DNA from 2 places in the Pseudoduganella dura genome. Region 2 is predicted to be linked to the other one. Evidence: predicted binding sites of a transcription regulator. Region 2 holds the regulator's gene; the other holds the start of a gene.
The links. The regulator FNR, encoded in region 2, switches genes on or off when oxygen is low (the NO sensors DNR and NnrR bind a similar motif). The targets are predictions, from matches to a motif close to TTGATNNNNATCAA.
Positions count from the first base shown of each region.

Region 1: the regulator FNR is predicted to act here: its motif matches at 10,877-10,890, upstream of GJV26_RS10210 (isocitrate lyase).

Region 1 is NZ_WNWM01000002.1:2,307,791-2,323,281, forward strand. It holds gene GJV26_RS10160 (putative bifunctional diguanylate cyclase/phosphodiesterase) at 1-171, shown strand, start outside; gene GJV26_RS10165 (hypothetical protein) at 228-488, opposite strand; gene GJV26_RS10170 (hypothetical protein) at 577-1,860, opposite strand; gene GJV26_RS10175 (mechanosensitive ion channel family protein) at 1,857-2,969, opposite strand; gene GJV26_RS10180 (sugar nucleotide-binding protein) at 3,157-5,421, shown strand; gene GJV26_RS10185 (hybrid sensor histidine kinase/response regulator) at 5,461-7,416, opposite strand; gene bamE (outer membrane protein assembly factor BamE domain-containing protein) at 7,523-8,542, shown strand; gene GJV26_RS10195 (YoaK family protein) at 8,539-9,285, opposite strand; tRNA gene GJV26_RS10200 (tRNA-Phe) at 9,395-9,470, shown strand; gene GJV26_RS10205 (EAL domain-containing protein) at 9,475-9,981, opposite strand; gene GJV26_RS10210 (isocitrate lyase) at 11,060-12,640, shown strand; gene GJV26_RS10215 (SDR family NAD(P)-dependent oxidoreductase) at 12,859-13,554, shown strand; gene GJV26_RS10220 (SHOCT domain-containing protein) at 13,603-14,520, opposite strand; gene GJV26_RS10225 (TonB-dependent receptor) at 14,775-15,491, shown strand, end outside.
Region 2 is NZ_WNWM01000002.1:3,164,940-3,180,430, forward strand. It holds gene GJV26_RS13855 (SRPBCC family protein) at 1-168, shown strand, start outside; gene GJV26_RS13860 (hydrolase) at 205-858, opposite strand; gene GJV26_RS13865 (DUF2269 family protein) at 1,030-1,494, opposite strand; gene GJV26_RS13870 (SDR family oxidoreductase) at 1,494-2,765, opposite strand; gene GJV26_RS13875 (hypothetical protein) at 2,829-3,302, shown strand; gene GJV26_RS13880 (response regulator) at 3,346-6,537, opposite strand; gene fnr (fumarate/nitrate reduction transcriptional regulator Fnr) at 6,693-7,451, shown strand; gene GJV26_RS13890 (FixH family protein) at 7,522-8,034, opposite strand; gene ccoG (cytochrome c oxidase accessory protein CcoG) at 8,045-9,418, opposite strand; gene ccoP (cytochrome-c oxidase, cbb3-type subunit III) at 9,424-10,359, opposite strand; gene GJV26_RS13905 (cbb3-type cytochrome oxidase subunit 3) at 10,352-10,525, opposite strand; gene ccoO (cytochrome-c oxidase, cbb3-type subunit II) at 10,537-11,151, opposite strand; gene ccoN (cytochrome-c oxidase, cbb3-type subunit I) at 11,162-12,577, opposite strand; gene ccoS (cbb3-type cytochrome oxidase assembly protein CcoS) at 12,874-13,014, opposite strand; gene GJV26_RS13925 (heavy metal translocating P-type ATPase) at 13,023-15,443, opposite strand; gene GJV26_RS13930 (sulfite exporter TauE/SafE family protein) at 15,440-15,491, opposite strand, start outside.

The sequences.
Region 1 (15,491 bases), 860 kb from region 2:
CTGGGCCTGCGCGTGGTGGCCGAAGGCGTGGAAACGCAGGATCAGGCCGCGTTCCTGGCCGCGCACGGCGGTCCCGGCATGCAGGGCTACCTGTTCGCGCGGCCGATGCCGTTGCAGGACATGCTGGCGCTGCTGGAGCGCACCGCGCCGCACGCCGCCGTCGTTGCCTGACGGCTCGCCGCCAGGCCGCTGCCGCGCCCCTGTCGTTGCCTGACCTTCGGCGCGGCTCAGCGGTGCATGGCGCCGGGCAAACCGCATGCCAGCATGCCGCCCACCGCGATCTCCCGTTCGAAGTCCGACAGTTCGCCGCGCACGGCCAGCACCTTCCTCGCCTCGGCGGCGGTGAAGTCGAAGCCGCTGCGGCTGCCCAGTTGCGCCAAGCCGGCATAATCGATGATGCCGTTGCCGAAGCACGGCGCGACCTCGGCCTGCAAGGTGCTCATGCGGTTGACGTGATGACGGAAGCTGCGGGCGGCGTCGATGGACATGGATTCTCCCCTAAAATTATTTTTATGCAATTTTTGTAACCTACTTGCAATTATTTTAGTATGAAGCAGCCGGTCCGTTCAATGGCTTTCAGCGCAGGTCGCCGGCCAGGCGCGGCGACGACAACAATGTCTTGAACGCCGCCCACCGCTGCGCGCGCGCCTGCCGCGGGTCGGTGGCGGTCACCTGCCGTTCGACCCAGGCCTTCACGAGATCCTTGCCGAGGTTGTAGTTGATGACATACCCGCGCAGCGCGTCGTAGAACTGCACGCGCTGCCCGGCTTTTTCGGGCGGATACAGCGCCACGTTGACCAGCCATTCGATCGCCTGCTCGCGGCTGAAGCGCCCTTCCAGGTACTGCATCGCGTTGTCGTTGTCCGCATAGGAAAGCTGCGCCAGCAGTTTTTGCAGCGCGGCGTAGCTGCCCGCCAGGGCCGGGTCCAGGCCGGCGAGCGGGTACAGAACGTCGCGTTCGAAAGCCATCCGTTCCTCGTCCGGGAACGCCATCTCGATGCCGTAGTTGGCGCTGCCCTCGGCGATCAGCGACATCGGCGAGTACAGCGGATAGACGCTGAATTCGACCCAGTTGCGGTCCTTCACCAGGTGCTTCTCCAGCAGCGCGTTGTAGGCATGGTGGCCGGGATACCCTTCGTGGCAGCCCAGGTCCACCGCGCGTTCGATATAGATCGGGAATTCGGTATTGATCTGGATGAGGCTGTGCGCATCGCCCTTGTACCAGTTGTAGCCGGACCAGGGCTTGCCGGTCACGAACTCCAGCACGAAGCTCTCGTTCGCCGGCAAGGCCAGGTGCGGCGCGGTGCGCGCGCGGCAGGCGGCGATCGCCGCATCGAACACCGGTTTCAGGCGCTCCTTCGGAATCGCGAAGCGGGCGCGAAATGCCTGCACGCGTTGCGGCAACGGGCCCTCGCCCGGCACCAGCGCATCGATCTTCTTCAGCAGCGCCTCGTAGTAGGCACGGTCGTGATGCGGAGTGACGGCGTCGTACAGCAGCGCGGTTTCCTCGTCGAAGCGGAACTTCTTCCCATCCAGCATGTCGACGCGGGCACCAAGTGCGCGCAGCTGCTTTTGCAGGAAGGCCACGCGCAGCGCTTCGTCACCGCCGGCGGCCCGCCTGCCGGCCAGCTCGCCCAGCGCCGCCTGCGCATCGGCGCGGATCGCGGCCAGGCTGCGCTGTTCCTTTTGCGCCTGCGCCTGCAGCGCCGGCGGGCCGTAGTACGCGTCGACATAGCTCGCATCATGCTGGCCCACCGCCAGCACCAGCTTGCGGTAACGCTCCGCCACATCCTGCACCGAAGCGGCCAGCGCCCCGCCCGCGACGATCATCGCCAGTCCTCCCGCCACCAGTTTTTTCATGCCTTCTCCTCCCGCTTTTCCGCAATCGGCCAGTGTAGTGGCGGCGCAGGCTCGCCGCAATCCTCCGGCGCGCGCAGGTTGAGCTGGGTGGGGTAGGCAATCTCGATGCCCCGTTCGGCCAGTCCGCCCATCACGCCGAGCAGCACCGCCTGGTTGGTATCCATGAAGACGAAATAGTCGGCGGTCTTGATCCAGTACACCACCTCGTATTCCACCGCCCACTCGCCCAGGTTGCGCAGGTGGGCCCGCTCGAACGACGCGTTTTCCTCGAGACTGTCGATGATCTCCTTCACCATCCCGGGAATGGCGGCCAGCCGGTCCGGCGGCGTGCCGTAACGCACGCGGATCAGGAAGGCGACGCGGCGCGAGAACATCCGGGTCTGGTTGGCGATGCGCGACTTGAGCATGTCGCCGTTGGCGAAAATGATCTGGTCGCCGCCCAGGCCGCGCAGCCGGGTCGTCTTCAGGCCGATATATTCGACGGTGCCGAGCTGTTCGCCGACGATGATGAAGTCGCCCACGACGAACGGCTTGTCCAGCACGATCGACAGCGAGGCCAGCAGGTCGCCCAGGATGTTCTGCACCGCCAGCGCCACCGCGATGCCGCCGATCCCCAGGCTGGCCACCAGCGTGGTGATGTTGAAGCCCAGGTTATCGAGGATCATCAGCACGAACACGAGCCAGACGACCATGCGCAGGATGAAGTCGATGATCGCCGTGGACGCCACGCCGGCCGCGCTGTCGGCACCGCCGATGGCGGCCTGCCGGTAACGCCGGCGCCACACACGCACGCCGGTGTCGGCCCATATCGAGGCCTGGACCAGCATCGTCGTCACGGCCACGCGCCACAGCCAGACTTCATACTTGCGGGCGAACTCCAGCATCAGCGAGCCCAGGTACAGCGCGATGATCACGATGGCGAGGCTGTAGGTGTTGCGCAGCATGCGCACGAACCAGTCGTCGATGCGCGTTTCGGTGCGCTCGGCAATGGCGTCGAGCCGGTGTATGAGGAAGGTCCGCGCGACGATCACCAGCACCGCGGCGGCAAACGCCACGGCCAGCGCGGTCGCCCAGTCCTGGATCGGGTTGCCCAACAAAACATAACGCATGCACTCTCCTTTTTGCTCGCGAGAGTGTACCGAAGCCATCCCTCCCGGCGCGCACCCCTTGCCGCCGCGAACCGCGCCGGGCAACACGTGGATCGGCGCAACTGTTCAGTGACGCCCGGCAATACGGCGCCAGGATTTTAATTTTTTTGCCATACTTTGCCGCTCGTTCGACTAGCTCACCGACTATATGAAAAAAGATGACGCATTCCCTGCCCGGGGGATCGAGCTTTGGGGCGGACTGGAAGGAACGGTCAACCGCGTGCGCGATCAATATTTCAGCCAGATGGACCAGAACGGACACGGCAAGCGGATGGGCGACCTGGACCGCTTCGCGGCACTGGGCATCACCGCAATCCGTTACCCTGTATTGTGGGAGCTCACGGCTCCCGATGGCATTGAAAACGCCGACTGGACATGGGCGGACGAGCGCCTGCCGGCACTGCGCGACCTGGGCGTCAACCCGATCGTGGGCCTGGTGCACCACGGCAGCGGCCCGCGCGATACCAGCCTTGTCGATCCCGAGTTCGGCCCCAGGCTGGCCGAATTCGCCGGCGCGGTGGCGCGCCGCTTCCCCTGGGTGGAGTACTACACGCCCGTCAACGAACCCTGTACCACGGCGCGTTTCGCCGGCCTGTATGGCGTATGGTACCCCCATGGCCGCGACGATCTCACGTTCCTGCAGGCGCTGATCAACCAGTGCAAGGGCGTGGTGCTGTCGATGCGGGCGATCCGCGAGGTCAATCCCAACGCCAAGCTGGTGCAGACAGACGACCTGGGCAAGACCTATAGCACGCCGGAAATGGCCGAGTGGGCCGACTTCTATAACGAGCGCCGCTGGCTCGCCTGGGACCTGCTGTGCGGCATGATCGACGAAGACCACACGCTGTGGAACTACTTCCTGAAGAGCGGCATTCCCGCCGAAGACGTGCTGTGGTTCCGCGATAACCCCTGCCCGCCGGACGTGATGGGCCTGAACTACTACATCACCAGCGAGCGCTGGCTCGATCACCGGGGCGACCGCTATCCGGCCCAGCACGTGGGCCCGCACGGCTTTGCCGACATCGAAACGGCCCGCGCGCTGGCCACGCCCACGCCCGGCATCGGTCCGCTGCTGGAAGAAACCTGGGAGCGCTACGGCCTGCCGATGGCGGTGACCGAGGCGCACATCGACGCCAACCGCGAAGACCAGCTGCGCTGGCTGTACGAAGTGTGGAATGCGGCGCACGACGTGCGCCGCAAGGGCGCCGACCTGCGCGCCGTCACCGTGTGGTCGCTGCTCGGCTCGTATGACTGGAACTGCCTCGTCACCGAATGCCGCGGCTACTACGAAAACGGCGCCTACGACCTGCGCTCGCCCGAGCCGCGCCCCACCGCGCTGGCGCGGCTGATGCAGGAGCTGGCCAGCGGCCGCACGCCGTCGTCGCCCGTGTTGCAGGGCCTGGGCTGGTGGCGCCGGCCGGGCCGCTTCCTGTGCCCGCCGGTGGCCACCAGCGCCACCGTGGCGGCACTGCCGGCGGAGCGCCACCACGCGCACCGCCCGGTGCAGCCGATCCTGATCAGCGGCGCCACCGGCACGCTGGGCAGCGCCTTCGCCCGCATCTGCGAGGAGCGCAACCTGGCATTCAAGGTCCTCACGCGGCAGGAGATGGATATTGCCGATCCGGCTTCGGTGGAAGCCGCGGTGCGGCTGCACCGGCCGTGGGCCATCATCAATGCCGGCGGCTACGTGCGGGTGCACGACGCCGAGCAGGACTCGGGCCGCTGCCTGCGTGAAAACGCGCACGGGCCGGTGGTGCTGGCCAATGCCTGCGCGCGCCACGCGATCCGCCTGCTGAGCTTCTCGAGCGACTTGGTGTTCGACGGCTCGAAGGGCGCCGCCTATGTGGAAAGCGACCCTGTGGCGCCGCTGAACGTGTATGGCCAGAGCAAGGCGGAAGCGGAGCGGCGCGTGCTGGCGGTGAATCCCGACGTGCTGATGGTGCGCACCAGCGCATTCTTCGGCCCGTGGGACCGCCATAACTTCGTGACGCAGGCGCTGCAGGCGCTGCAGGAAGGCCGCACGTTCACGGCCGCCAGCGACTTGGTGGTGTCGCCCACCTACGTGCCGGACCTGGTGCAGACCTGCCTCGACCTGCTGATCGACGGCGAGCACGGCATCTGGCACCTGTCGAACGGCGAGCCGGTATCGTGGGCCGACCTGGCACGGCGCGTGGGCACGCTGGCCGGACTGGACGATGCGCTTGTCGATGCGCTCGTCGATGCGCAGCCGGCGACCGCGCTGGAAGGCCAGGCGCCACAGCCGCGCTATTCGGCGCTGGCCAGCGAACGGGGCACGCTGCTGCCGACGCTGGACGATGCGCTGCAACGCTACCTGAAGTCGGTGGAAGAAGTGCGGCGCCAGGGCGACACCCATGTGGGTGCCGCGCAGGCGGCACACTACGGCAGCAGCTGATTTCGCTGCAGGGCGCCCCGTTGCAGGGGCACCCTGCGGTCACCCCGCGGCGCGCAGGTGCCGCGCCAGGTCCGCCAGCCGGTATGGCTTGCCGACGAAATCGAAATCCCGCAAATCCGCCGGTTCGCCCTGCAGCGCCTGCTGCGGGTAGCCGGAAGCGATGATGATCTTGATGCCCGGCCAGCGCTCGCGCACGATGCGCGCCAGTTCCAGCCCGGTCAGCCCGTTCGGCATCATCAGGTCGGTGAACAGCACATCGACGCCCGTATCGATCGTGCCATGCTGTTCCAGCAGGCGCAGCGCGGCCACGCCGTCGGGCGCGCTCAGCACATCGTAACCCATCGTTTCGAACAGGTCGCAGGCCACCGCCATCACGAGCTGGTCATCTTCCACGACCAGCACGCGCTCGGCATGCGGCTTCGCCTCGGGAGCTTCTTCGATGCCGCCCTGCTGCGCCGGCAGGAACACGCTGATCGCGGTTCCCTTGTCCAGCTCGGTGCGGATCTGCACGTCGCCGCCCGATTGCGTGATGAACCCGTAAACCTGCGACAGGCCCAGGCCCGTGCCCTTGCCGACCGGCTTGGTCGTGAAGAACGGCTCGAACGCGCGCATCAGGACTTCCGGCGTCATGCCGGTACCGGTATCGCGTACCGTCACGCGCACGTACTCGCCGACCGGCAGCGTGCCCACCTCGTTCTCGGCGAGCCGCACGTTGCGCGTTTCCAGCGTCAGCGTGCCGCCGGCCGGCATCGCATCGCGCGCGTTGACCACAAGGTTCAGCAGCGTGGCTTCGAAGCGGGCTTCGTCGACGACGATGCTGGCCAGCCGCGGGGCCAGGTCGAAGATGAACGATACCTGCGGGCCGCTGGCGCGGCGCAGCACCTGCTCGAAGCTGCCGATCAGCGCATTGGCCTGGTGCAAGGCGGCCGACAGCGGCTGCTGGCGCGCGAACGACAGCAGCTGCTGCGTCAGCAGCGCGCCGCGGTCGATGGCGCGGCGCATGCTGTCGAGCACGCGCAGCGTGGTGGGACCCGGCTGCTGCGCATGCATGATGTCGACGCCGGAGGACAGCACGGCCAGCAGGTTGTTGAAGTCGTGCGCCACGCCGCCGGTGAGCTGGCCGATGGCTTCCATCTTCTGCGCCTGGAACAGCGCGTTGCGGGTCTGCTCGAGCGAGGCGGCCGTGGCGCGCTGCTCGGTCACGTCGCGCGTGATCTTCGCAAAGCCGATCAGGGTGCGCTGCTCGTCGTGGATGGCGTCGATCACGGCATGGGCGAAGAAGCGCGTGCCGTCGCGGCGCATGCGCCAGCCTTCGCTTTCATAGCGCCCTTCCCGCGCGGCCGTTTCCAGCGCCCGCTCCGGCGTTCCGGCGGCGCGGTCCTCGTCGGTGAAGAAGCGGCGGAAATGGCTGCCGAGCACTTCCTCCTGCGAATAACCCTTGATGCGCTGCGCGCCCACGTTCCAGTTGGTGATCTCTCCCTGCGGCGACAGCATGTAGATCGCGTAATCGGTCACGCCCTGCACCAGCAGGCGGAAATGCTGTTCGCTCTGCCGCAGCGCCTCCTGGGCGGCGCGGCGATCGGTGATGTCGCGCGTGATCTTGGCAAAGCCGAGCAGCTCGCCGGCGCCGTTGCGGATCGGGTCGATGACCACGCTGGCCCAGAAGCGCGTGCCGTCGTTGCGCACGCGCCAGCCTTCGCCTTCGAAGCGGCCTTCGTCGCGCGCCGCTGCCAGCGCCCTGGCGGGAAGGCCGGCGGCGCGGTCTTCCTCCGTGTAGAAACGGGAGAAGTGATGCCCCATGATCTCGTGCGCCTTGTACCCCTTGAAACGCTCGGCGCCGGCGTTCCAGCTGCTGACATAACCTTCCGTATCCAGCATGTAGATCGCGTAGTCGCTGATGCTGGCGACCAGCAGCTCGTAGCGCTGCTGGAAGTCGGGCAAGACAGGTTTGCGGGGCGGGGGCAGCGACGAGCTGGTGAGTGAGTTTTCGCTCATCGGGTCTTTCGCTGTGGATTATTATGCGGCGATTGTACCGCCAACCGTGCGAGCATATGGGGGACACACGCGCGGCATCGGGCCTGTTCAGGACACGGAGGATTGCATGTTGCAATACGGCTACACCCTGGTACTCCCGGTGCTCCTGTCACTCTGGACCGCGCCGGCCGCCGCCCAGGCAATGCCAAGCGTTGCCGTGACGTCGACCCGCGATCCGGTCGACAAATCCTATCGCCGCATGATCCGCGGCATGGACCGCTTCGCACGCGAAGCGCCGGCGCTGGCACTGGGTGCGGCGCTGCGCTTTCGCCTGCTGCCGCGGCTGCCCGGCACGCGCATGGAAGACATCGAGATGAAGGTGGTGGGCGACACGCTGGGCCTCCCGGTACCGGTCGACGCCGACAATACCTTTACCCTGGCGCGCGACGAACGCGCGTGGCGCGAGGACGCGGCGCTGGTGGCCAACCGCCGCACCGCCAGCATGACGTGGCGCGCGGAGGTGCGCAGCCCCGGCGTGCCGGAAGGGATGCGGCGGCTGGGCGACCTGCGCCTGGAATGCCGCGTGGGCATGGAAGCGGGACTGGTATCGAACAACGCGCACCTGTTCGCGTGGCTGGGCGAGCTGTTGTCGAATCCCGACCGGGTGTGCGAAGACCCGGATGGGCGCTACCTGTTCTTCACCGCGCGCCCGGTGTTCGCGATGACGCTGCATTCCGGCGGCGGCGGCGCCGTGCCGGCACCGCTGCGTTCCGTGTATGCCGGCGGCAGCGTACAGGCGGCGGACCTGCCGTATTGCGATTGCCAGGTGCTGCTCGACCGCGCCTTCCACGCGCCGATATGGGACCGCGCCTGGCCGGACGACACGCTGCTGTCGTTCGAATACATGGATGATCCGGCGCCGGCGGGTGCGCCCGCGGTACCCGGCGTGACGGCCGGGCAGACCCGCGAACAGGTGCGTGCCCTGCTCGGCCCCGGCACCACGGTCGCGTTCCGGGATGGCCGCGAAGCCTGGCTGTATCCCCGCTCCGACGACCGGCACTCCGAAAGCAGGCCGGAATACCTGGTGCTGTTCGATGCCGGCGGACTGGTACTCAAGAGCCGGCTGCGCGGACGTACGCTTCCTTAAAAGTACATGCGCCGCTGGCGCAGATCGTCCACGACCGGCACGATGGCCAGCAGCACGAGCGTCAATGCCAGCGGCACCGTGGCCGCATAGCCCAGCCGCGCGAAGCCGATGGCACCGGCCACGCCACCGGTGAAAAAGCACAGCGCGAGCGTGGCAAGCAGGCGCAGGCGGTCCCGGTTCGCCACGACCGGCGCCGCGCTGCCCGCGCGGTTCGGGTAGAGCGCCTTGCCCAGCTCGATGCCGATGTCCGTCATCATCCCGGTGACATGCGTGGTGCGGATCTCGGCGTTCGAGAGCTTCGTGATGACGGCGTTCTGCAAGCCCATCATGAAGCACAGCAGCGTGACCGTGGCGGGCACGATCACCAGCGCTACAGAGGCCAGCCATGTCCCGAGCATGCCGAACGCCAGCAGCAGCACCGCTTCGAACAGCAGCGGCAGCGCATACAGGCTGTGCAGCTCGCGCCTTCGCGCATAGTTGACGATCAGCGCGCAGCTCGCCGCGCCGGCGACGAAGGCGGCCAGCACGCCGAGCCCCGCCACGGCAAGGCCGAAGGCGCCCGCCGCCACGTCGTCGGCCATCGCGGAGACGATGCCCGTCATGTGCGAGGTGTACCGGTGAACGGCGACATAGCCGCCGGCATTGGCCGCGCCGGCCACGAAGGCGAGCACCATGCCGAGCTGCCGGTTGCCGCGCGCCTCGCGCTGGCGGCCGGTGAGGCGGCGGGCATAGTTGATCGGCATCCGGAACTCCGCGCAAAAGCCCAAATTACACCCGTGGCCGGCTGCCGGTCAACAGTCGAGAGATGGGACTAGGCAAACCCGCAACAGGGCTGCTATAATTGCGCGCCTTGGCCTGGTAGCTCAGTTGGTAGAGCAGAGGATTGAAAATCCTTGTGTCGGTGGTTCGATTCCGCCCCGGGCCACCAAGATTCAGGAAAACGCCGACCCATGCAGGTCGGCGTTTTTCATTCCGCTCACGGAAAGCCGGGTTCCTGCCGCAACATGCATGACCGCGCGCGCAATGCTCAGGCGAGCAGCCGCAATTCGACCCGCTCGATGACATCGTGCACATCTTCCGGCGGCACGGGCGGGCTGAAAAATAACCCTGTCCGATGTGACAGCCATGGGCGAGCAGCCAGTCCATCTGTTCCCTGGTTTCCACGCCTCGGCCACGATGACCATGTCCAGGGCGATTCCCATGGCAATGATGGCCTGGGTGAGCTTCCCCGCGTTCGGATCAGTCAGCATGGTCTGCACAAAGGACTGGTCGATCTTCAGGCACTGCAGCGGCAGTTGTCGCAAGTAACTGAGCGACGAATAGCCTGCGCCGAAATCGTCCAGCGAAGTGGAAATGCCACGATCGTTAAGGGATCGCAGAACGCTCTGGGTCTGGCCTAGATCGCGCATGACGCACGACTCGGTCACTTCGATTTCCAGCTCTGTTCCAGTTCAGCCGGAATCGTTCCATCCGGCGCAGCTTGCTGCATGGCCGTCACTCCTCCTTTTCCGTGGCATCCGATCCGGACGGCCAGGCAGTCCGCGCCGAGAAGCGCAGGCGCCCGCCGCGACACGGTGCCGACATCCACCGGGCAAAAACCGCGACCGATTTCATTGGATTTGTGGCAGAACCCATAGTTCCCGCGGCTTTACCGACAGGCGGCCAGCCGCCTGGTCGCCTGTCGGCAAGCGGAAGATTGAGCATCGTTGTGCCTGTGGCGATTTCACCCTGGTCCGCCAGGAGTTCAGCGGTAGTTGAAACGCCACCTTCGGGTGGCGTTTTTGTTTGCGGAACAGGAAAGCCTCCTGCCCGTTTCCCACATGCGTTCGCCTGCAGTAAGGCGACAAGACCGGTGAGCGAGCTGGTTCGGCGAGCAATCTAGATCGTGCCCTGCCTTCCTCCGGTCTTGCCGGGAATGACAACGCTGTCCAGGTCATCGTCGACATGCTCGAACAAGGCCGGAGCACTCTGCAGGAGCGCCTTTTGACGCTGGCATCCAGGTTGCTTGCATTTCTGGCCATCGCGCAATTCTATATAGGCGGGGCAATTTCTATAGTCATGATCAACGCAGGGCATATTGCCTCCCAGGATGTTGATTGTTACGAGGTTGTTGCAGGATCCAGTCTATACCCACCGCTGGCGGCTTGCATGAATCACCTCCCTGGGGGATCCGGGTCCGCTCTGCCGCGGCGCCTGGCATGCTCGACACGATGCTTCATTTCCCTGCAACTGAAAATTCATTTCACAATGTGGACTCTCGCCGCGAGACAAACCGTTGCCTCATTCCATTTCTTGAATAGTTATTTCACATCATGGAACTTGCATGATAAGTCTTTGTTTCATATCAAAATAAATTTAGTCATCTGTCTTATATAAGACTCACATCCTCACCGAAAAACGACTATTCTGTGTACATGGAGTTTTGCTTTATTCACCGTTCCCGAAACCGGACAGTGAGCAGGCCCGACCACACGAAGATACGATTTTTTGATCCTTTTATCTACCCGGGAGATTCACATGCCACAGTATCAAGACGATATCCAAGCCATCGCTGCCCTGAAGGACAAGGAAGGCAGCGCCTGGAACGCGATCAATCCCGAGTCCGCCGCACGCATGCGCGCCCAGAACCGGTTCAAGACGGGCCTCGATATCGCCCGGTACACGGCGAAGATCATGCGCGACGACATGGCGAACTACGATGCCGACTCATCGAAATACACCCAGTCGCTCGGCTGCTGGCACGGCTTCATCGGCCAGCAGAAGATGATTTCGATCAAGAAGCACTTCAACAACACCGACCGCCGCTACCTCTACCTGTCCGGCTGGATGATTGCCGCCCTGCGTTCCGAGTTCGGCCCCCTGCCCGACCAGTCGATGCACGAAAAAACGGCCGTTGCCGGCCTGATCCGCGAGCTGTACACCTTCCTGCGCCAGGCCGATGCGCGCGAGCTGGGCGGCCTGTTCCGCCAGCTGGACGGGGCCGAAGGCGCCGCGAGGCAGGCGATCCAGGAGCAGATCGACAACCACGTCACGCATGTCGTGCCGATCATCGCCGACATCGACGCCGGTTTCGGCAATGCCGAAGCCACCTACCTGATGGCCAAGCAGATGATCGAGGCGGGTGCCTGCTGCATCCAGATCGAGAACCAGGTTTCCGATGAAAAGCAGTGCGGCCACCAGGATGGCAAGGTCACCGTGCCGCATGAGGATTTCCTCGCCAAGATTCGTGCCGTTCGTTATGCGTTCCTGGAACTGGGCGTGGACGATGGCCTGATCGTGGCGCGGACCGATTCGCTGGGTGCCGGCCTGACCAAGCAGATCGCCTTCACCCGCGAGCCCGGCGACCTGGGCGATCAATACAACTCGTTCCTGGACGTGGAAGAAGTCTCGACCGAGTCGATGAACAACGGCGATGTCGTCATCAAGCGCGACGGCAAGCTGGTGCGCCCGAAGCGCCTGCCGAGCAACCTGTTCCAGTTCCGTGCCGGCACCGGCGAAGCACGTTGCGTGCTGGACTGCATCACCTCGCTGCAGAACGGCGCCGACCTGCTGTGGATCGAGACCGAAAAGCCGCACATCGCCCAGATCGGCGGCATGGTGAGCGAAATCCGCAAGGTGATTCCAAACGCCAAGCTGGTGTACAACAACAGCCCGTCGTTCAACTGGACCCTGAACTTCCGCCAGCAGGCCTACGACAGCATGAAGAGCGAAGGCAAGGATGTGTCCGCGTATGAGCGCTCCAAGCTGATGAGCGTCGAATACGACGGCACCGAACTGGCGATCGCCGCGGATGAAAAAATCCGCACGTTCCAGGCCGACGCCGCGCGCGAAGCCGGCATCTTCCATCACCTGATCACGCTGCCGACTTACCATACCGCGGCACTGTCGACCGACAACCTGGCGAAGGAATACTTCGGCGAGCAAGGCATGCTGGGCTATGTCGCCGGCGTCCAGCGCAAGGAAATCCGCGAAGGCATCGCCTGCGTCAAGCACCAGAACATGTCGGGTTCGGACATCGGCGACGATCACAAGGAATACTTCAGCGGCGAAGCGGCGCTGAAAGCCTCCGGCAAGCACAACACGATGAACCAGTTCTGACATGCCGGGACCGGCTTGAACAAGGCACCGGTCCCTTGTCATCCTGCCCGTTGGCCGGAGATCCCGGACAACACGGCAGAGGATTGAACATCCTTGTACCGGCAGCCCGATTACAAGCCGGGCCGCCAGGAAAAACAAAACGCCGCCTTCGGGTGGCGTTTTGCGTTGCGCCATGGCGTTACACTGCTGTCCTGTCGACGACGGAGCAAGCCATCATGATGAACAGTCTTCCCCACGGGTTTCACGCATTGGTCATCGGCGCATCGGGCACGATCGGGGCGGCCTTTGTCGACCTGCTCGGAAATTCGCCGCGCTGCGCATCGGTCCAGGGCCTGCATCGCCGGTCGATGCCGCCCATCGACTTCGCCGACGAACACAGCGTCGCCGAAGCGGCACGCGTCCTTGGCGGCAGCAGGCGCTACCACCTGATCATCAATGCGGCAGGCATCCTGCACAATGAAGGAATGATGCCGGAGAAACGCCTGGCCGACCTGAATTACCCGCAGATGCAGGCAACCTTCCAGGCGAACACCTTCGGCCCCGCGCTGGTGATGCGCCATTTCGTTCCGCTGCTGGCCGGCGAGCGCGCGATCATGGCCATGCTGTCGGCGAAGGTGGGCAGCATCGGCGATAACCGGCTGGGTGGCTGGTACAGCTATCGCGCTTCCAAGGCCGCCCTCAACATGCTGGTCAGGACCGCCGCGATCGAAGTCGCGCGCACCCGGAAAGACAGTGTGCTGGTGGCACTGCATCCGGGCACCGTGAACTCACGCCTGTCGCAACCGTTCCGGGGCGAGACCATCGGGCGACCCGCCCAGGATGCCGCCGCCGACATGCTGCGGGTAATCGATGCGCTGGCGCCTGCCGACAGCGGCTCGTTCCGGTCCTATAACGGTGCGGAACTGCCCTGGTAGGGGGAGGCGGCCACCGTTCCGCGGCGCGCAATTCGACCGCGCCCCGCGTTACAGGCGGGCCAGCAATTCGGCCTTCTTCGCATCGAATTCGGCGTCCGTCAGGATGTTCCGGCTGCGCAGTTCGGCAAGCTTGTCGATCGTTGCGAAAATATCCGAGTCCTTCGCATTGCCCGTGGCGCCACGCTGCGGTGACACACCCGGCGCTGCTCCCTGTGCCGCCGGCGCTGCCTGGCCCGATGCCTGAGCCGGCGCGTAGCCTGCCCCGGCTCCTGGCCCAGATCCTGCTCCTGATTCCTGCACCACGCCATCGACAGACACGATCGGCAGGCGTGCCACATCGATCAGGCCATGCTGGCTGTTGAAGCCGAGCGAGCCGCCATACGATTGTTGCTGGGAAAAGCCGCCGATCTGGTGGTCCAGCGTGTCGTAGATCGTGACCCTGCCGTTGACTTCGATGGCCAGGCGGCGCGCCTGTGCGAAGTAGGCATACCGCACGCCGTTCTGGGCGCCGGTGCTGTTGGGCCAGCGCAGGTCGGCCCCCCACCAGTCCACATTGCTGCCGGGCGCGGGCGGCACGAACAGGCTGGCGCCGCCGGCGGCCCCGCCCTGCCCTGCCCCGTAATGCGTTCCGCCGGAATAGCTGTCCTGCTGCTGCCCGCCCTGGCTTTGCGACTGGAAGCTGCCGCTCCGGAGCAGGTCGGGCTGCGCCGTGACCAGCTGCGACAGCTCGGAACACAGGTTGCTCACACTGTTCTTGAGGTTGTTGTTGAACATGTCGGACACCATCGTCATGCCGCCGCTCATCCATTGGCCGGAGCCGGAGAATTCCGGGTGGTTGAATTGCGCCATCCTGCCATTGCCGTTGATGACCGATTGCAGCATGCTGAGGACCGCATCGGTGCTGTATCCGTAACGCCTGGCAATGTCGTCGATGACCTGCTGCCCCGCTGGAGAAAGTTGTTGCATGCTCGTTTCCTGACGTTGAATTGATTGCTGCCGCGGAGATCGCGCCTGACGACGGGCCAGGCACCTGACCTTATGACCTTAACAAGATAGCACGCCGGCCCGCCTTTCTTCGGCACCGCCGTGGTCAATCCGGTACGGCGCGAACAGGCCGCGCCGGTGCGGCAAAAATACTGGCATCCTTATTGCTAGAATTCTTTGACGCTTCTCGCCGGCCGACATTCGGCCCCACCGGTCTCCAACCATGAAGGATGCGCATGACAATCCGCCCGCCTGCAGCGCTGAGCTATGCCTTTGCCGCCCTGTGCCCCCTTGCAGCCACCCTGCCCGGCACGGCGTTCGCGCAAGCCGCCGACGCGCCGGACAGCGCGGGCCAGGCGCGACCGGTCGCATTGTCGGAACAGATCGAGATCGTCACCGTCACCGCGCAGAAGCGCAAGGAAGACCCCAACAAGGTCGCGATGAGCATCTCCGCCATCAGCGGCGCGCAGCTGCAGGCGCAGCACGTCAACGACATCACCGACTTGACCCGCACGGTGCCGAATATTTCGTTCACCGCCGCCACCGGCAATGGCGGCGCCGGACCCGGCACGTCCAACATCGAGATCCGCGGCATCAGCTCGGGCGCCGGCGCCGCCACCGTCGGCATTTACCTGGGCGATGTGTCGCTCACGGTCGGCAATGTCTACACGATGGGCGCGGTGGAGCCGAAATTCTTCGATATCGACCGGGTGGAAGTGCTGCGCGGGCCGCAGGCCACGCTGTACGGCGCCAGCTCGATGGGCGGCACCATCAAGTTCGTGCCGAACGAACCGGACCTGGCCGAGCGCGAGTTCAGCACCTATGCCGAGGCGTCGTCGCTGGAGGGCGGCAGCGCCGGCTACCTGGCCAATGCGGTGGCCAATATCCCGCTGGTGCGCGACGAGCTGGCGCTGCGCATCGGCGTGCAGGCGCAGCGCGCCGGCGGCTTCATC
Region 2 (15,491 bases):
GCCGGCAACAGGGACGCAAAGGACAGGGACGCGGAGGACAGGACCCTCCTGCACTGGACAATGCACTTCGGTAATCCGGCCGAGTGCGCGAAGGTGGCCCGTTTCGTCGCCGGCGCCAACGAGCAGAACCTGGACCGGCTGGCCGCCCTGCTGGGGCAGGACGCATGAGAAGAAGCGCCCGGAGTCTCCCCGGGCGCTTCGCGATCAGTGCCCTTCCGAGGCGTTGAACATCGACTTCGCGTAGATCAGGCCCAGGCCGTAGGCGCCGCCGTGCTGGACGGAAGTCTTCACCGTCTGGTTGTAGGTCTCGCCGCGGGCCCAGTCGCGCTGCAGTTCCAGCAGGTATTGCAGCGACGTGATCGGGCGGGCGCCGGCCTGCACCATCCGCTGCACGGCGCGTTCATGCGCTTCCTCGGTGATGTCGCCGGAGGCATCGGTGATCACGTACACCTCGAAACCCTGGTCCAGCGCGGACAGTGCCGGGCCCACGATGCACACCGACGTCCACAGCCCGGCCAGCACGATGCGGCCCTTGCCGATTTCATTGACGCGGTCGGCGATGCGCTGGTCTTCCCACGTGTTCATCGACGTGCGGTCGATCGGTTTCTGGTCCGGGAACACGGACTGGATCTCGTCGTAGATCGGGCCCGAGAACGATTCGGCGGCCACCGTGGTCAGGATGGTCGGCACCTTGAATTCGGCCGCCGCTTTCGACACCAGCGCGGCGTTGTTGCGCAGCACCGTGGCATCGATGGATTTCGTCGCAAACGACATCTGCGACTGGTGGTCGATCATGATCAGCGTGTGGTCGTTACCGTTCAGCAGGGTTTTACCGGGTTGGGCTTTGGCGACTGGCATGATGTTTTCTCCTGAGTTTTTCAATGGGTTTGTCGATATTTTCGAACCTTTGACATCGCGCTGTTTTGTTTGCGCTGTGTCGATGGAATGAAGTATGAACAAAACCGGAAGAAAACAAAAACGGAAAGATTACCTGTCTATTATCGAAATTTTCGAACGGTGTTTGTCAGGCTACAGGGGCTTGGCCACCATCAGCCAGAACACGGCCAGGAACGCGAAGAACGCCGGGATGCCCAGCACGACCCACACCTTGAAGCAGCGCCAGAACAGCGGCGGCAACGGCGTGTTCGCCGCGGCGGCGGCGGCCGACAGGTCGCGCAGGCGCATCTGCAGCCACACCACGGGCAGCCAGCACAGTCCGGCGACGACGAACAGGATCACGGACCACACGATCCATCGGCTGTGCAGCGGATAGCCGGCAATGTGGACCAGGTAGAACCCCGTGAGCGGCTGGACGACCATCGTCGTGGCCGTGAAAGTCCAGTCGGCGACGACGACGATGCGCGACACCACCGCGATGGCGGCCACGTTGCGGCTGATGACGGCGAACAGCAGGTACCACGCCGAACCGATGCCGGTGCCGAACAGGAAGGTGGCGCTCAGGATATGCAGCCATTTCACCGCCAGGTATTCCATCACCGGTCCCCCTTTTCCACTTCGTACAGCAGCCAGATGGCGGCCAGCATCGGCAGGTTCTTGCTGAGCGGGCCATACGGGTGCCACAGGAATTCCGGCAGGCGCAGCGCGATCAGCACCGTGTAGAAACCGATCAGCCCGATCTGCGCCAGCCACAGCCAGCGCCGCCGGCGCGGCGACAGCGCCAGCGTGCCGATGCCGAATGCCAGGTCGAGCGCGCTGGCGCCATACAGCATCAGCGGCGCCAGCAATGCCGGAATGCCGGTGCGTTCGAGCAACTGATAGCTGTCCGCCACCGGCCAGACGAATGCGGATACGAACGCGGTCCAGATCCACACGATCGCCAGCGCGATGCGCAGCAGCGGCAGCAGCCAGTCCAGCTGGGCGGCGCGGCGCTCCGCCTGTGGATGGGTAATGAACTTGTCCACAGGGCGCGGCGGGCGGCCCAGCAGCCGCACCGTTGCCGCGGGATCGGCGGTGTTGCCGCGCGTGAGCATGCGCAGCGTGTCCGGCGTCAACGGGCTGCCCGGCACGAAGCCGCCCAGCCACGCGGCGGCGCGCGCTGCGGGGTACGGCAGCCGCAGCATGCGCAGCCGCCCAAGGCCCAACGCCCGCCGCAACGTGGCCAGGTAGCCCATGAACGGCAGCGGCGTCGGGCCAACCAGCGGAACCCGGGCGCTGCGTGGCCCGCCTTTCTCGTCCAGCAGCGCGACGATGGCGGCGCACACGTCTTCCACGTGCACCGGTTGCACCGGCTGCGGTGCGCTGCCGAAGCGCACCGCGAACGGCATCGTCGCCAGCATGCGGAACATGCGCGCGCTGGCGCCTTCGGGACCGTACACCAGCGATGGTTGCACGATACGGGAACGGATCGGCAGCGTGGCCAGGAAATCGTCCGCCGCCTTCTTGCTCAGGTGGTAGGGCGTGGTGGCTGCCTCGTCGGCCCCCAGCGCGGATACCTGGATCACCTGGCGCACGCCGGCCTGCGCGCAGGCGGCGAACAGCGCGCGGGGCGTCTCCGCATGCAGGCGGGCGAATGTCTGCCCGCCCGACTCGCGGATGATACCCACCGTGTTGATGACCGCCTCCACGCCGGACAGGCGCGCCACCCAGTCCGATTTTTCGCTATCGTGGGCGAAATCGGCCCGAATGAAGTCGCACCCCGGCTGCGCCCGGCGGCCCGCGCACAACACGCGATGGCCCCTGGCGCGCAGCAGCGGCAACAAACGGGAACCCAGGAAACCGGTCGCACCGGTGAGCAGGATCAGCATTGCATGCCCTTGTTGTCACGGAAGGGCCAGTATAGGAAAAATCTCAAACATTCGGAGAACATCATGGATAACTGGAAGCAGGTCATCATCAAGGGCATGTTGCCCGGCACGCTGGCAAGCCTGGCATCGACCGGTGCGCTGGCGCTGCGCTCGAAGGAGGAAACCGGCAGCCTTTACGCGGGCGCCAACGCCATCAGCCACGTGATCTGGGGCGACAGGGCATTCGTGCATGACGAACCCACGTGGAAATACACGCTCACCGGCTATGCGATCCACCATGCCAGCTCGCACTTCTGGGCCAGCCTGTTCGAGCAGGCGGCCGGCAAGGTGTTCGACAAGGACGGGGTGGTGCCGAAGCTTGCGGCGGCGGCGGGGGCATCGGCGGTGGCCTGCTTCGTCGACTACAAGCTCACGCCGCAGCGGCTGCAGCCGGGCTTCGACGTGCGCGTGTCGAAACGTTCGCTGGCGCTGGTGTATGGCGCGTTCGCCGTCGGCCTGGCGGCCGGCGCGCTGTTCAACCACCGGAATCGCCCGTAGACGGCCAAAGGCCTGTCACAGGCCCGCCTGGTGCGCCGGATCGCTATTGGACGGGTACATCCTCGTCCAGCCAGGCGCGGCCCGCCTCCAGCACCAGGGCCAGCTCATGACGCACCGCGGCGAAGTGCGGCGCGAGCCGTCCGGCGGGCAGTTCCGCGATCGCCCGTTCGGCCTCCATCGTGGCCCTGATCAGCCGCTTCGCGCCCAGCACGCCGATGGCGCCGCGCAGCGCATGGAAGATATGGGCGGCGGCCTCCAGGTTGCCGACCGCGAGCGCGTGGTCCGCTTCGTCCGCCGGCGCCATGCCGCCTTCCAGGGCGCCTTCCACCATCCTGCGCATCAGTGCCCGGCCTTTCGGGTCGCGGCCCATCACGCGGCCCAGGCTGTCCATGCTGAACACCGGTTCGCCATCCTGCGCCCCCGGCACGTCCTGCCGGTCCACGTCCTGCCGGTCCACGTCCCGCGGCACCGGAGGATTCATTTCCTGCAGTGAGCGCGGTTCCTGCACGGGCGGCCGGCGCTGCGCAGGCACGTACCGGTCGATGACCGTCATCATTTCGTCGACGACGACCGGCTTGGCGATGAAGTCGGTGATGCCGGCGGCCACGCAGCGGTCGCGTTCGGAGGCCAGCACGCCGGCCGTCATCGCGACCACCGGCAGGCCCAGGAGCAGCTCGTTGCGGATCGCGGCGGTGGCCGAGAAGCCGTCCAGCACCGGCATCTGCATGTCCATCAGCACGATGTCGTAGCGCTGCGCATCGGCACGCAGCATGTCGATGGCCTGCTGGCCATCGCCGGCCACGTCGAGCGTAGCGCCGGCATGTTCCAGCAGGCCGCGCGCCACCGCCTGGTTCAGCGCATTGTCTTCGACCAGCAGAAAATGCACGCCCTGCAGCCGGCCGGCATGGCTGTCCGCGGCGGGGGCCGCGTCGTCGGCGCCGGCCTTGGCCGCCAGCGCCTGGTGCAGCGCATCGAACAGCGTCGAACTGGTGATCGGCTTGACCAGCACGGCGTCCGCCTCGGCGCTCTTCGAGATCTCCTCCAGGCGCTCGCGGGCAAAGGCATTGAGCATCACCACGATCGGCTGCGCCCGGCCATCGGCCTCGCGGCGGATCGCCACGGCGGGCGCATGGCCGTCCGGGCCGGACATGTGCCAGTCCGCCAGTACCACATCGTATGGCCGGCCGTTGCGCATGCGGAAGGCGTACATCGCCAGCGCGGCGCTGCCCGAATCGACGACGTCCGCTTCCCAGCCCCAGGCCCGGATCAGCCGGCCGATCAGGTTGCGGCTGGTGGCGTTGTCGTCCGCCACCAGCACGGCGAAGTGGCCGACTGCCGGCTGGCGCGGCGTTTCCTGCCGCTGCACCACGCCGAACGGCAGCTCGAACCAGAACCGGCTGCCCTGCCCCGGTTCGCTGTCGACGTGGATCTCGCCGCCCATCAGCTCGATCAGCCGGCGCGAGATCGCCAGCCCCAGGCCGGTGCCGCCGAAGCGCCGCGTGATGCTTTCGTCCGCCTGGGTAAACGCCTGGAACAGGTGCGACAGCTGCTCCGGGTTCATGCCCATGCCCGTATCGCGCACTTCGAAGCACAGCACCGCGCCGCTGCCGCTTTCCTGCGCGCTGCCGCTGCCGCTGCCCAGCCGCACTTCCACCACCACTTCGCCCTGCGCGGTGAACTTGATCGCATTGCCGGCCAGGTTCACGAGTATCTGCTGCAGCCGCAGCGCATCGCCGCGCAGCAGCCGCGGCACGTCCGGCTCGACGACGATGGCCAGCTCCAGTTCCTTGTCGCCGGCGCTCATCGTCATCGTCGTGGCCAGCGTGGCCATCGAGTCGTCCAGGTTGAACTCGACGGGCGACAGTTCCATCCGCTGCGCTTCGATTTTCGAATAGTCCAGCACGTCGTTCAGGATGCCCAGCAGCGAATCGCCGGCGGTGCGGATCATGCGCAGGTACTTGCGCTGCTGGGTCGTGAGCGCGGTGTTCTGCAGCAGTTGCGCCATGCCCAGCACCGCGTTCATCGGCGTGCGGATCTCGTGGCTCATGTTGGCCACGAAGTCGCTCTTGGCGCGGTTGGCCGCCTCGGCACGGTCGCGCGCCCGCTCCAGCTCGACGGCGCGGGTTTCCACTTCGTCCATCAGCTCGCGGGCGCGGCCGTCCGCCGCGGAGCGCTCGCGCATCAGGTCGTTGAAGGCCCCGGTCAGTTCGCCGATCTCGTCGCGGGATGTCACCGGCACTGGCTTGAAATGCTGCGGATCGCCGCGCAGTTCGCGGATGCTGTCGCGCAGCCGCACCAGCGGCGACATCAGCCGCAGCGTGATCCACGTGATGACGGCGGCCGCCATCAGCGAGGCCAGCGTGCCCCACAGGGCGAGCCGCGACAGCAGGTCTTCGAAGGGTTCGAACGCCTCGCTGGCGGGCAGCGAGGCAATCAGGATCCACGGCACCGTCTTCAGCCGCCTGTAGCTCTGCAGTGCGCGCATGCCGCGGGCGTCGGTGCTGATCACGGTACCCTCGAATCCTTCGCGGATTGCCCGCAACGTCGACGGATAGCCTTGTGGATTACGCGGCTGCATGAGGCGCGCCGGGTCGGGGTGCACCACGTAGATCGACGGTTCGTAGCCCGTGACGATGTAGTAGTAGCCGGTACGGCCCACCCTGGCGGTGCGCAGGTGGCCCAGCAGGTTATCCCGGTAGAGCCGCAGCACGCCGATCAGCACGCAGGCCACCTCGCCATCCTCGCTGAGCACGGGCGCCACCATCTGCACGATCGGCTGTTTGTTCGCCCTGCCGATCAGCGGCTCGGTGACCAGCGCCGTCCGTTCCTTCAGCACCCGCTGGAAGTAGGCGCGGTCCGCCACGCTCACGCCGGGGCGGCCCGGCAGCGCCGGCACGTCCGCCACCACGATGCCGGCCGGGTTGACGACGAGGATGTCGTCGAACAGCCGGAGCACGGCGCGATAGTCGTAATGGGCGCGCAGGGCCGGCGCGTCGTTGCAGATCTCGTCCGGTTGCCAGCGTGCCGATTCGGCCACGATGTCGCGCAGCAGTATCACTTTTTCATCGAGTTCGTGGGCGGTGCGCGTGATCAGCGCATCCTGCTGGGCAAACAGCACGCGCGAAAAATCCGCCTGCATGCGCTGGGCCTGCAGTGCGGTGACCAGCGCGATCGTCACGATGGTCGTGACGGTCGTCGCCAGCGCGACTTTTGCCTTGATACCGAGCGGACGCACTGTTTCCCCCTTCGCCGCGATGTTATCGGGGAACTATGCGCCGCCCGGCCGGCAGCGCACTGTGCGGGAAGACACGCTGCATGAAAGTTTCCCCACGGTTTTCCTCGCGGGGCGGATCAAGTACACTGTGGCTCACCCTTGACCGGACGATGACAATGATGCAAGAGCTGCCTTCCCTGACGCTGCCCGGCGTGACGATCGAAAGCCTGAAGGCGCGCTGCTCGACCTGCAGCATGCACCAGCTGTGCCTGCCGATGGGCCTCGACGTGGGCGACATGGACAAGCTGGACAAGATCATCGGCCGCCGCCGCAAGGTGCAGAAAGGCGAGAACCTGTTCCGCATCGGCGACCCGTTCACGAACCTGTATGCGATCCGGCTCGGCCATTTCAAGACATACCAGATCAACGCCAATGGCGAGGAACAGGTGACGGGCTTCCAGATGGGCGGCGAACTGCTGGGCATGGACGCGATCAGCACCGACCGGCACTATTGCAGCGCGATGGCGCTGGAAGACAGCGAAGTGTGCGAGATCCCGTTCGCCAGCCTGGAGCGGCTGCTGGTGGACATGCCCACGCTGCTGCGCCACTTCCACCGGATGATGAGCCAGGAAATCACGCGCGAGCAGAGCGTGATGCTGCTGCTCGGGAACATGCAGGCCACGCAGCGCTTCGCCGCGTTCCTCGTCAACCTGGGTTCGCGCTACGCGGCGCGCGGCTATTCGGACACCGCGTTCCAGCTGCGCATGTCGCGCGAGGATATCGGCAACTACCTGGGGCTGACGATCGAGAGCATCAGCAGGCTGCTGAACAAGTTCAAGAAGCAGGAGCTGCTGCGCGTGTCGAACCGCGAGGTCGAAGTGCTCGACCTGCCGCGGCTGAAGGCGATCACGGCGGGGACGGAGACCTGCAGCTGATTTTCAGGTGTCTGACACCATTTCCACGGGAAATGGTGTCAGACACCTGTTTTCCATGCCCGTCGCGGCATTACCGATCAAGTCGCGCCGCCAGCACCACTTCCCGCTCCACCGGCCACCGCCACTGCCCTTCCAGCCGCCATGTGCGCCGGTCGTCTTCCACCAGCACCACCCAGCGGCTGCGTTCGAGCCGCGGCAACGGCACGGCGAAGCTGCCGCCCGCATCGGGGCGCAGCAGCAGGCGCAGGTCCTTGCCCGGTTGCGTGGCATGGGCCAGGTGCAGCAGCAGCGTGCCGCGCGGCGGCGCATTCGCCGAGAGCCGTCCTTGCAGCACGCCGTGCACGGCGTCGTAGCGCAGCGCCACCCGTGCATCCATGGCGGCGGCGGCCCGGTCGCGCCGCAGGTCCTGGTTGATCGCCTTGCCCCGCCTGTAGTAATCGCCCACCACCAGCGCATCCTGCTGCGAGAAGGCCAGCCAGCCGGTCCATGCGCCGGCGGCGAGCACTGCGGCCGGGCCGGCCATCAGCAGCCACGGCCAGCGCTCGCGGTACCACGGCGTGGAAGACATCGTCATCGGGTGCATCGTTGCTCCTTCAGCGCGGTACGATGAATACGGCGCGTTCGTCGACCGACAGGCGCGCGTCGTCCAGCGCCGTCAGCCTGAACCGGATCTCGTTGGATCCGGCATGGCCGGCGCCGTGGGGAGCGCGCAGCCGGACCGGCACGGCACGCGTTTCGGTAGCGGCCAGCGTTACGACATCCTCCGTGGCGAGGGCCAGGCCGGGCAGGCCCGCGGCCGCGATCCGGTAGCGGTGCGCCCGCTCGGAAGTGTTCATGATCTGCAGCCGGTACACGTTCTCGATCGCGCCGCCGTCGACTTCGCGGCCCATCGAGCCGCGGTCGCGGATCACGTCCATTTTCAACGGCATGCGCGTGGCCAGCGCATGGCCCAGCGCGAGCGTCGCCGCCAGCAGCGCGGCGCCATAGGCCAGCACGCGCGGGCGCAGCGCCCGTTGCAGGGGCCGCGCCGGCGCCAGGTTCGCCGCCATGGCGCGGTCGGTGCTGTAGCGGATCAGGCCGCGCGGCTGGCCGGTCCTGTCCATCACGTTGTCGCAGGCATCCACGCAGGCCGCGCAGCCGATGCACTCGTACTGCAAACCGTTGCGGATGTCGATGCCGGCCGGGCACACCTGCACGCACAGCGTGCAGTCGATGCAGGCGCCGTTCGCCGCCTTCTTGCCGCGCGGCTCGCCGCGTTGCGTGTCGTAGGTGATGATCAGCGTATCGCGGTCGAACATCGCGCTCTGGAAACGCGCATACGGGCACATGTACCTGCACACCTGCTCGCGCAGCCAGCCGGCGTTGCCGTAGGTGGCCAGGCTGTAGAACAGCACCCAGAACCATTCCCACGGCCCGAGGGACAGCGTGGCGATGCCGTTGCCCAGATCACGCACCGGCGTGAAGTAGCCGACGAACGTGAAACCCGTCCACAGCGCCACGGCGCCCCATGCAAGATGCTTCGCGGTGCGCTTGCCGAGCTTGCGCGGGGAGGCGCCCTGCCTGTCGAGCGCGATGCGGGCCGCGCGCGAACCTTCGATCCTGCGCTCGATCCACAGGAAGATCGACGTGTACACCGTCTGCGGGCAGGCGAAGCCGCACCACACGCGGCCGGCCACCGCCGTCACCAGGAACAGCCCCCAGGCGCAGATCACCAGCAGCGCGGCAAGGTAGATGAAATCCTGCGGCCACAGCACCAGGCCGAACAGGTAGAACTTGCGCGCGCCCAGGTCGAACAGCACGGCCTGGCGACCGTTCCACGCGAGCCACGGCGTGCCGTAGTAGGCCAGCTGCGTGAGCCACACGCACAGCCAGCGCAGGCGCGCGAAGCGGCCATCCGTTTCGCGCGGATGGATCGGCTGGCGCTTTTCGTACATGCGGATCACGTGCCCGGGTCCTGGAGCGTTCATGATGCTCACTTCGCCTCGTTGGACAGGCCCCACACGTAGGCGGCCAGCACATGCACCTTGCCTTCGCCGAGGAAGTCGCCGAACGCGGGCATGGTGCTGTCGCGGCCGTTGCGGATGGTTTCCATGATCGTGTCGGCGCTGCCGCCGTACAGCCAGGTCTTGTCCGCCAGGTTCGGCGCGCCGAGCGCCGGGTTGCCGGTGCCGCCGGCGCCGTGGCAGGCCAGGCAGGCGGCGAACTTGCGCTTGCCGAGCACGCTCTTGATCGGATCGGCGGCGGCGCTGCCGGAAAGGCTCAGCACATGATGCGCCACGTTCTCGACATCCTTGTCGGTACCCACCGCGGCGCCCATCGGCGGCATCACGCCGTGGCGGCCGTTCATGATCGTCTGCTTGATCGTGGCCGGGTCGCCGCCGTGCAGCCAGTCCCTGTCCGCCAGGTTCGGAAAACCCTTGTTGCCTCGCGCATCCGAGCCGTGGCATTGCGCGCAGTAGTTCAGGAACAGGCGCTCGCCCATCGCGCGCGCCTGCGGATCGGCGGCCACCGCCTTCAGGTCCTGCCGGCGGTATCGGTCGAACAGGGGGCCATACCGGCTGTCGGCGCCGGCCAGTTCTTCCTGGTAGGCAGCGGCGGACCGCCATCCGAGCCTGCCGGCATACGTGCCCAGGCCCGGGTACAGGAACAGGTAAGCCGCGGCGAACACGATCGTGATGTAGAACAGCCACATCCACCAGCGCGGCATCGGCGTGTTCAGTTCGGTCAGATCCTCGTCCCACACATGGCCTGTCGTTTCGATACCCTTGCCGGTTGGTCCGGGCGCCGCTTCGGCGGCGGTCACCCCGTGGCTCGATTGCGCCCACAGCAGCAGCGCGCAGCCGGCGATGCCCAGCACCGTCAGCAGCACGATGTAGTAATTCCAGAAACCGCTGGTGAAGTCAGACATCGTGCCGCTCCCCGTTCCCGTCGCCGTCGAAAGGCAGTTGCGCCGCCTGCGCGAAATCGTCCCGCTTGCGCGTGGACCAGGCCCACGCCCAGATGCCGGCGAACGTGGCGAACGAGATCACCGTCATCACGCTGCTGGCGCTGTCGAAAATGTGTTCGAGTGTCATGTCGGTTCCTCTCAATTCCTCGACCTGATCAGCGTGCCCAGGCCCTGCAGATAGGCGACCAGGGCGTCTTCTTCCGTCTTGTCCACGAGCCCGGCCGGCGCCGCGGCGATTTCGGCATCCGTGTAGCCGTCGCCGAGGCGCTGCAGCGCGCGCAGCTTCGGCGCGATGTCCTGCGGTACCAGCTTCGTCCGCGCCAGCCACGGGTAACCCGGCATGTTCGATTCGGGCACCACGTCGCGCGGGTTGCGCAGGTGAGTGCGGTGCCATTCGTCGCTGTAGCGGGCGCCCACGCGTGCCAGGTCCGGGCCGGTGCGCTTCGAGCCCCACTGGAACGGCCGGTCGAACACGAATTCGCCGGCCACCGAGTAGTGGCCGTAGCGCTCCGTCTCGGCGCGGAAAGGGCGCACCATCTGCGAGTGGCAGGCGTAGCAGCCTTCGCGCACGTAGATGTCGCGGCCCGCCAGGCGCAGCGGCGAATAGCGTGTGAGCCCGGCCACCGGCTCGGTCGTCGATTTCTGGAAGAACAGCGGCACGATCTCCACGGCGCCGCCGACGGACACCACCAGCGTCACCAGCGCGATCAGCAGCCAGGGGTTTTTTTCGATCCACTCGTGTGTGAATTTCATGTGCTCCTCCTCAGGCGGCCCGCAATTGCGGGATGGCAGCCACCGGCACGTCGCGGCCGCGCAGGGTCATCCAGGTGTTGAACGCCATGATCGCCATGCCGCCCAGGTACAGCGTGCCGCCGGCGAAGCGCACCACGTAGTACGGATAGGTGGCCTTCACGCTTTCGACGAAGGTGTAGGTCAGCGTGCCGTCCGGGTTCACGGCGCGCCACATCAGGCCCTGCATCACGCCGGCGATCCACATCGCCGCGATGTACAGCACCACGCCGATGGTGGCCACCCAGAAGTGCAGGTCGACCAGCTGCGTGCTGTACATCCTCGTGCGGCCCGCCAGGCGTGGCAGCAGGTAGTAGATCGAACCCATCGTGATGAAGCCCACCCAGCCCAGCGCGCCGCCGTGCACGTGGGCGATGCCCCAGTCCGTGTAGTGCGACAGCGCGTTGATCGTCTTGATCGACATCATCGGGCCCTCGAACGTCGCCATGCCATAGAACGACAGCGAGACGATCATGAACTTCAGGATCGGGTCGGTGCGCAGCTTGTGCCACGCGCCGGCCAGCGTCATGATCCCGTTGATCATGCCGCCCCATGAAGGCGCCAGCAGGATCAGCGAGAACACCATGCCAAGCGACTGGGTCCAGTCGGGCAGCGCGGTGTAGTGCAGGTGGTGCGGGCCGGCCCACATGTAGGTGAAGATCAGCGCCCAGAAGTGCACGATCGACAGGCGGTACGAGTACACCGGGCGACCGGCCTGCTTCGGGATGAAGTAGTACACCATGCCCAGGTAGCCGGCGGTGAGGATGAAACCCACCGCGTTATGGCCGTACCACCACTGGATCATCGCGTCCTGCACGCCGGTGTACATCGAATACGATTTCGTCGGCGATGCCGGCATCGCCATGCCGTTCACCACGTGCAGCAGCGTGACGGCCAGGATGTAGCCGCCGAAGAACCAGTTGGCCACGTAGATGTGCCTGACTTTCCGCTTGACGATGGTGCCGAAGAACACCACGGCGTAGGCGACCCACACCACCGCGATGAGGATCGCGATCGGCCATTCCAGTTCCGCGTATTCCTTGCCGCGGGTGAGACCCATCGGCAGCGTGACCACGGCCGAGACGATCACCGCCTGCCAGCCCCAGAACGTGAACGCGGCCAGCCGGTCGGAGAACAGCCGCACCTGGCAGGTACGCTGCACCACGTAGTACGACGTGGCGAACAGGCCCGAGATACCGAACGCGAAGATCACGCCGTTCGTGTGCAGCGGACGCAGGCGGCCATACGTCAGCCACGGCACATCGAAATTCAGCGCGGGCCAGGCCAGCTGCGCGGCGATGATCACACCCACCAGCATGCCGACGACGCCCCACACCACCGTCGCGATCGCGAACTGCTTCACGACCTTGTCGTTATAGTTTTGTTCCAATTGAACACCCCCGGGTAGTGGTCTTGATATGCCCGAGAGGTTACGCAGCGGAGGTCTTAAAAACTTTGACCTAAGTCAAAATTGACCAAACGCACTATCCAGCGTTGCAGGGTCTCCCCGACCGCCAAACGGCGCGGTGGAACAGTTGCCAAAAATCGGGGACTGGAAGGAGTAATGGCATGCATGCCATCACCGCTTGGCAGGCGCGGAGCATGCTCCGCGAAATCCCTGCCGCGCCCCCGGTGTTGCCCGGTGTCGTTTTGCGACCAGCTCAGCAGTCGTTGGGGCGAGGTGGTTCAGTCGTCGTCCTGCAGGATGCGCAGGGCGGGGCCTTCGAGGTCGTCGAACTGGCCGTCGTCGGCGGCCTTGAAGAACAGCCACAGCGCGCCGAACACGAGCGCGACGCTGAGCGGGACCAGCAGGTAAAGGGATTCCATCGCCGTGCCTAGTGCCGGCGCAGCCGCAGCGCGTTGAGGATCACCAGCGCGGAGCTGGCGGCCATGCCGGCGCCGGAGAGCATCGGGCCCAGCAGCCCGAAGGCGGCGGCGGGGATCGCGACCGCGTTGTACACGGTGGCCCAGGCGAGATTCTGCCGGATCACGCGCATCGTCGCGCCCGCGGCGATGGCGGCGTCGGCCACGAGGGCGAGCCGGCCGTGCAGCAGTACCGTGTCCGCGTGCACCTGCGCCAGCGCGGCGCCGGTGCCCATCGCGAACGACACGTCGGCGGCGGACAGAACCGCCGCGTCGTTGATGCCGTCGCCGACCATGGCGACGATGGCGCCCTTCTGCTGCAGCCGCTGCACGTATTCGAGCTTGCGTGCCGGCAGGCAGTCGCCGATCGCCTTGACGATGCCGAGTTGCGCGGCCACCGCGTCGGCCAGCACCTGCCGGTCGCCGGACAGCAGCAGCACCTGTTTGCCCAGCGCGCGGAAGTGGTCGACCGTTGCCTGCGCATCGGGGCGCAGCGCATCGGTGACGGTGAAGCACGCCAGCCACCGGCCTGCGGTGCCGAGATAAACGGCCGTGCCGTCGGGCAGCGCGGGCGGCGCGTCGGTGCCCGCCAGGCCGGCGACGAACGCGGCGTTGCCGAGGCGGTAGCACCGTCCCTGCACCGTGCCTTCGAGCCCCTGTCCGGCATGTTCCGACACGTCCGCCGCATGCCAGCCGTGCAGCTGCGGCTGTTCCTCGTTCAGCGCCGCGATCGCACGGCCCAGCGGATGCAGGCTGCCATGCTCGAGTGCCGCGGCGATGGCGATGCAGGCTTCGCGGTGGGCTTCGCCATGCACCTGCACCGACTGCACCGTGGGGCGCCCGGCGGTCAGCGTGCCGGTCTTGTCGAACACCACGTGCGTGGCGCGGTGCAGCGTCTCCAGCACGTGCGGCTGCATCACCAGCACGCCCCTGCCCAACAGCGCATCGGTGGCCGCGGCCAGTGCCGACGGCGTGGCCAGCGACAGCGCGCACGGGCACGACACGACCAGCACCGCGATCGCCACCGGCCATGCACGGGCCGGGTCGACGACATGCCACGCGGCGAACGCCAGCAAGGCGAACAGCAGCAGCGCCACCGTGAAACGCGAGGCAACGCGGTCGGCCCATTGCGCGATGCGGGGTTTTGCACTGCCTGCCGCCTCGACAAGTTTCAGCAGGCCGGACAGCGTGCTCTCCGCCACCGGTTTCGCCACGCGCAGCACGACGGCGGGGCCGGCGTTGACCGCGCCGCCCGGCACCGGTTCGCCCGGTCCGCGCGGCTGCGGTGCCGATTCGCCGGTCAGCAAGGCCAGGTCGATGCACGTGCGACCCTCGGCAATGACGCCATCGGCCGCGAACGCTTCGCCGGTGCGCACGAACACGTGGTCGCCCGGCACCAGCGTGGCGGCACTGACGACGGCGGTCTTGCCGCTGGCCGGCCAGTTGGGGAAGCGCGTGGCCGAAGCGGGCAAGGCATGGCGCATCCGCTCCAGCGCGCCGGCCGCCTTGCGCCGCGCATGCAGTTCCAGCCAGCGGCTTGCCAGCAGCAGGAACACGAACATCGTCACGGAATCGAAGTACACGTCGCCGCTGCCGCGTACCGTGGCCGCCACGCTGCCGCCGAATGCCGCGGCGATGCCGAGCGCCACCGGCACATCCATGCCGGGTGCGCGGGCGCGCAGGCTCGTCCATGCGCCCCTGAAGAACGGCTGGGCGGAATAGACCACGGCGGGAATCGTCAGCAGCAGGCTCGCCCAGCGCATCAGCGCGGCCATGTCCGCATCGAGCGTGCCGTCGCCGGCCAGGTAGGCGGGGGCGACATACATCATCACCTGCATCATCGACAGGCCGGCCACGAACAGCTGGCGGCCCAGCGTGCGGCCGGCCTTGCTCAACTGTTCCTCGTGACGCGCGGCGTCGTATGGCCAGGCGGTGTAGCCGATCGTGCGCATTGCCTGCAGGATGGCGGAGATCTGCACATCGCCGGAATGCCAGCGCACCGTCAGCCGCTCGGTCGCGACGTTCAGGCTGGCGATGGCAACGCCGGGCAACGCGAGCAGGCGCCGCTCGATCAGCCACACGCATGCCGCGCAGCGGATGTCCTCGACCAGCAGCACCGCTTCCTTCTCGCTACCGTCTCCGATGAAACGCGGGTCGGCGTCGTACAGCCGCAGTTCGGGCGGCACGAGGTCCGCATCGTCCGCCGTGGCGGCGAAACCGGTACGTCCGGTGTAGTAGCTTTCCTGGCCGATGTCGACGATCGTTTGCGCCACGGCCGCGCAGCCGGGGCAGCACAGGTCGCGCGGCGCGCCGCCGATCGTCACGTGCCATGCGAAGCCGTCGGGTACGGGCAGCCCGCAATGGAAACACTGCGGTTTCGGCACGGCGCTCATGGCGGCACCGCCAGGCACAGCGCATCGAGCCAGCCGTGCGACAGGCCG